One region of the Deinococcus aerolatus genome, then DNA from elsewhere that is predicted to be linked to it. Evidence: riboswitches for the same ligand, from Rfam matches in the RefSeq annotation. Region 1 holds a riboswitch; the other holds the start of a gene.

The links. A riboswitch is a leader RNA that binds a small molecule or an ion and turns the genes downstream of it on or off. The one in region 1 is predicted to bind thiamine pyrophosphate.
Region 2: another riboswitch for thiamine pyrophosphate. It lies ahead of IEY31_RS01700 (thiamine ABC transporter substrate-binding protein); the one in region 1 lies ahead of thiC (phosphomethylpyrimidine synthase ThiC).

What each region holds. Positions count from the first base shown of each region.
Region 1 covers NZ_BMOL01000012.1:42,760-45,217, reverse strand. The annotation lists gene IEY31_RS12800 (cold-shock protein) at 1-154, opposite strand, end outside; gene IEY31_RS12795 (transposase) at 519-773, opposite strand; TPP riboswitch at 1,005-1,118, shown strand; gene thiC (phosphomethylpyrimidine synthase ThiC) at 1,320-2,458, shown strand, end outside.
Region 2 covers NZ_BMOL01000001.1:347,706-350,163, forward strand. The annotation lists gene IEY31_RS01695 (YbaN family protein) at 1-233, shown strand, start outside; gene IEY31_RS01700 (thiamine ABC transporter substrate-binding protein) at 306-1,340, opposite strand; TPP riboswitch at 1,421-1,522, opposite strand; gene IEY31_RS01705 (CynX/NimT family MFS transporter) at 1,637-2,458, shown strand, end outside.

The DNA of each region.
Region 1 (2,458 bases):
CGACTTCGAATTCCACTTCGTCGCCTTCGTTCAGCTTCTTGAAGCCACTGCTCTGGATCGCGCTGAAGTGCGCGAACACGTCAGGACTGCCGGGTGTTTCGATGAAGCCAAAGCCTTTCTCTGCGTTAAACCATTTCACTTTACCTACAGCCATGTTCTACTCCTTGAATTCCAGATACGAAAAGGCGCTGGGTCAATCACCTAGAGCAGCCCTGGGCCAGTCCGTACTTTGGAACACTCGTGATAAGTATAGCGCAAATTTTTTCGGAGTCGGAGGAATGGGCTTTCCAGCTAAACAGTGAAGACGGCTCCGTCAGCTCCACCCCAACACCACTGCCTGGATGTCATCGGCCAGAGGCTGGTCACGGTTCGTCACGTCCCAGCCCAATTGATGGAGGTCCCAGGAGCAGCCGACATCGTGCAGCTCATACAGGCGACGCACCGACACAGTGGGGTGCGCGTGTCCCGCGTCCGTGATCATCTGGTGCCGCTTTTCGGGCGGTTCGTCGCCAATGACTTCAAGATCGTGTTTTCAGAGATAACTGGCCGCAGTAGCGTTTCAGCTCGGCAATCGGCAGTTCAGCACTGCGGTCCGTCGCCGCCGGAGCGGTCAACGCGGCCTCGCCGCGTGTCCCGATCTCTTGGCTCCAACAGTGGATCAGGCTGGGGGCCAGGGAATGTTCCCGGCAGAGCTGAGCGGTGGTGGACAGGCCAGCATTGATCTGGCCCACCACCTCAAGGTTGAAATCGCGGCTGTGGTTCCGTCCTGGCATCTGGGCCCCTTCGCGGTGTGGTCAGCGTACCTGCTGACCGGGGCGAAGTGACTTGGCCCGCGTCCTGTCCGAGGGGTTCGTTCCAGGAACCTCAAGCCGCTTTTTGCATAGGGTTCTTGGCAATTTCTCCGCTGAACTACCGGATTTCCTTTCCGGCGTGCAGGAGACGCCTGTATAGCCCCTCGGCCCGCCCTGCCCTTGACCCTTCCGCCCCCACCTGTCATCCTCCGAGGCAGTCACCAGGGGTGTCCTCCGTAATGTGCGGGGGCTGAGAGGGCAAACGCGCCCAACCCTAGGAACCTGATCTGGGTCATACCAGCGGAGGGAGCGTGACGGGTGCGGACCTCTTTTGTGGCCGCCCTCCTCCGAACGTTTTTGGGGGAGGGTGGTCTTTTTTGATGTGAACGGAAACGGAGCGCGGCGCTGAGAGTTTTTTATGCGCCCGTGAATTTTCCGTATGGACCAGACATCTTTCAGACCTTTCAGACCGGGCGGCTTCTCACGCTCCCCGCGTCCTACGCCGTTGTCTTTTTTGCTGGAGGCCTCATGACCACGCCTGTATCTGGTGAGCCCGCCCTGTCCACCACGCCCTTTCCGAACAGCAAGAAGCAGTACTTGAATGGTCAGTTACACCCGCAGGTACGCGTGCCCGTGCGGGCCGTCCGGCAGTCGGCCACACTGGAAGTCGTCGGCGGATTGACGCGCCGCACGCCCAATCCCGACATTCTGGTGCCGGACACCAGCGGCCCCTACACCGATCCCGCCGTCCCGATTGACCTCCGGCGCGGGCTGCCGCACGTCCGGCCCTGGCTGGCAACAGATGCGCGGCTAGAAACGCAATCGGCGCGTGTTTCGGCATATCTGGACAGGAGCGGGCCGCTGCCCTTTCCCGCCGTTCCCACGCCGCGCCGCGCCTATAGCAGGCAACCCATCACGCAGATGCAGGCGGCCCTCCGGGGCGAGATCACGCCCGAGATGGAGTTTGTCGCCATCCGCGAGAATTTGCGCCAGCACGCCGACTTTGACCTGCATCATCAGCACCCTGGCCAGCATTTTGGCGCCAGCATTCCCGCCGTCATCACCCCTGAGTTCGTGCGGAGTGAGGTGGCGCGGGGCCGGGCCGTCATTCCGGCCAACATCAACCACCCGGAACTGGAACCCACCATCATCGGACGCAACTTCCGGGTCAAGATCAACGCAAATATCGGCACGTCCATCGTGACCAGCAGCATTGAGGAGGAAGTGGAGAAGATGGTCTGGGCCGCGCGCTGGGGGGCCGACACGGTCATGGACCTGTCGACGGGGCGGCACATCCATCCCACCCGCGAGTGGATTGTCCGCAACAGCCCGGTCCCCATCGGCACGGTACCGATCTACCAGGCGCTGGAAAAGGTGGGCGGCGTGGCCGAGAACCTGAGCTGGGAAGTCTACCGTGACACCCTGCTGGAACAGGCCGAGCAGGGCGTGGACTACTTCACCGTCCACGCGGGCGTGCGGCTGGCACACGTACCGCTGACCGCGCGGCGGCGCACCGGCATCGTGTCGCGCGGCGGCAGCATCCTGGCGAAGTGGTGTCTGGCGCACCACCGCGAGAACTTCCTGTATACCCGTTTCTCGGATATCTGCGAGATCATGGCCGCCTATGACGTGACGTTCTCGCTGGGGGACGGCCTGCGTCCCGGCTC
Region 2 (2,458 bases), on a different contig from region 1:
CGCGCTGGGAGGCGTGGTTGCTCTCGCGCCCGGTGGTGGGCCAGCTGGTCAGCGACTACCGCGAGGGCCGGGGCATGCCGCTGCGCGCCAAGTGGTTCGCCTGCATCTGCATTGTCGTGGCCGTCAGTTTCAGCCTGGGGCGCATCCCGGTACTGGTGGGACAGGTGGGCTGGGTGCTCGTTGGCCTGTTCGGGCTCTACTACATCAGCCTCCGGGTGCCAACGAAACGCTGAGCGGGGCCTTGGCACGCCGTCAAAAACCCCCTCTATCGCAGCAGGGGGTTTGGATGGCCTGCGGTTTTGCGACTAGCGCGCCCGCAGCACCTGCGTCACCCAGGCGTCCACCAGCCGCTGCGGGTTGGCGGTCAGGCCGGGCTTGACGGCGGCCAGCTGCGGCTGATCGGCGAACCTGAACACCGGATCCAGCGGCGTGCCTCCCACCGCCGGGTAGATCCACATGCGGGTAGGAATGTCGGCCTGCACGCCTTTACCCAGCATGAAGTCCACAAATTTTCGGGCCAGGGCCGGCTGCTTTGCACCCTTCAGGATGCCCACTCCTTCCAGTTGCAGCCAGGTGCTGCCGGGCAGGAACAGGTTGGCGGTGGGGGCCTGCGCGGGCAGTTTTCTGGCGTCGTAGTTATCCGCGTAGAACACCTCGGCGGCGGGGCTGCTGGCGTACGACAGCACGATGGGGTAGCGGCCACCGTTGCGCGTGAACTCCTTGTTGTAGGCGTCGCTCCAGCCGCGCGTGACCTTCAGGCCGTTCAGGCGGGCGTCGCGCCACCACTGCCACGCCCCCGCCTCGCCGTAGTGATTGACGGTGGCCAGCAGGAAAGCCAAGCCGGGGCTGCTGGTGGCCGGACTTGCCACCACGGTCAACTTGGCGTATTGCGGGGATTTCAGGTCCTCCAGCGATTTCGGCAGGGCCAGTCCCGCCTTCTGGAAATACGCGCGGTCATAGTTGAGGGCCACGAAGCCGTAGTCCACCGTGTTCAGCAGGCCTGCGTCGTCCAGGCGGTAGGCCGGATCCACCCCCGAGAGTGCGGGCGACCGGTAGGCCTGCAACAGATCGGCGCTGCGGGCGCGGCCCAGCAGGCTGTTGTCCAGGCCGTACACCACATCGGCCAGCGGAGCGCGGTGGGTCAGGATCAGGCGATTCAACAGCTCTCCGGCGTCGCCGCCCTTCACGAAGCGCACCCTGGCGTTGTTGGCCGCCTCGAAAGACGCCACGAGCTTCTTGTCCACGTCGAAGGAATCGTGGGTGATGACCGTCAGGGTGGTCTGGGCCGAAGCCACGCCCGCCACCAGTAAAGCCGCCGTCAACACACTCCTTACACGCATACTGTTTCCAAACACACTTCCAAACATAAAAAAGCCCCCTCGCGTCACGAGGGGAAGCGGGGCCAGACGCCGAACTCTTCGGGGCTGGCCGGTCACGCTCCCTCCGCCGGTATGACCCGGATCAGGTTCGTTGGGGTGTTTCTCAGCCCGCCGGTAAACGGCAGGCACCCCCGGTGACGCAGGCCCAAGGTAGCAGAGCGGCGCGGGCAAGAGCGTGTTTCACTCTGGATTGTGGCCTTCACTCCTGGTCAATGGGCACAGCCGCAGTGGTGGGTGGACGCGCTAGGGTTGGGGGCATGAGCCGTCCTGACCTCGCTGCCCCCGAGTCGCTGGACGCGAACGAACAGACCACGCAGCGCCGCAAGCCCACCGCCGCCCCGCTGCTGATCCTGGGCCTGGTCGTGGTGGCGCTGAACCTGCGCCCGCCCATCGCCGGCTTCGGGCCGCTGCTGTCGCAATTCCAGGCCGAGTTTCAGGTCAGTGCGGCCACCCTGAGCCTGCTGACCACGCTGCCGCTGCTGTGCTGGGGCGTGCTGGCCCCGCTGGCCCCGCTGCTGAGCCGCCGCTACAGCAACGAGACCATCATCCTGCTGGCCACCGCCGTGATCGGCCTGGGCAGCGTGCTGCGCATCGGCGCAACGCTGCCGGTCATCCTGACCGGCACCCTGCTGGTCGGCGCGGGCATCGCGCTGAACAACGTGCTGCTGCCCAGCCTGATCCGGCGCGATTACGCCACGCGGGTGGGGCCCATGACCGGGCTGTACACGCTGGCGGTGGTGGGCGGCGCGGCGCTGGCCTCTGGGGTAGCGGTGCCGCTGATGACCGCGCTGGGCGGAGAATGGCGCTCGTCGGTGGGCGTGTGGATCGGGCTGGCCATGGCGGGCGTGCTGGCGTGGCTGCCCGCCGTGTTCGGGCGGCAGACGCACGCCCGCCCGCTGAGGGGCGAGGGGCCGTCGGTGTGGCGCAACCCCTACGCGCTGTCGGTGACGCTGTACATGGGCTTTCAGTCGCTGGTGTTCTTTACCTGGCTCACCTGGCTGCCCAAGGTGCTGCAGGACGAGGGCTTCACCGAGGCGCAGGCCGGACTGCTGCTGGCCTTTGCCAACGTGGTGCAGCTG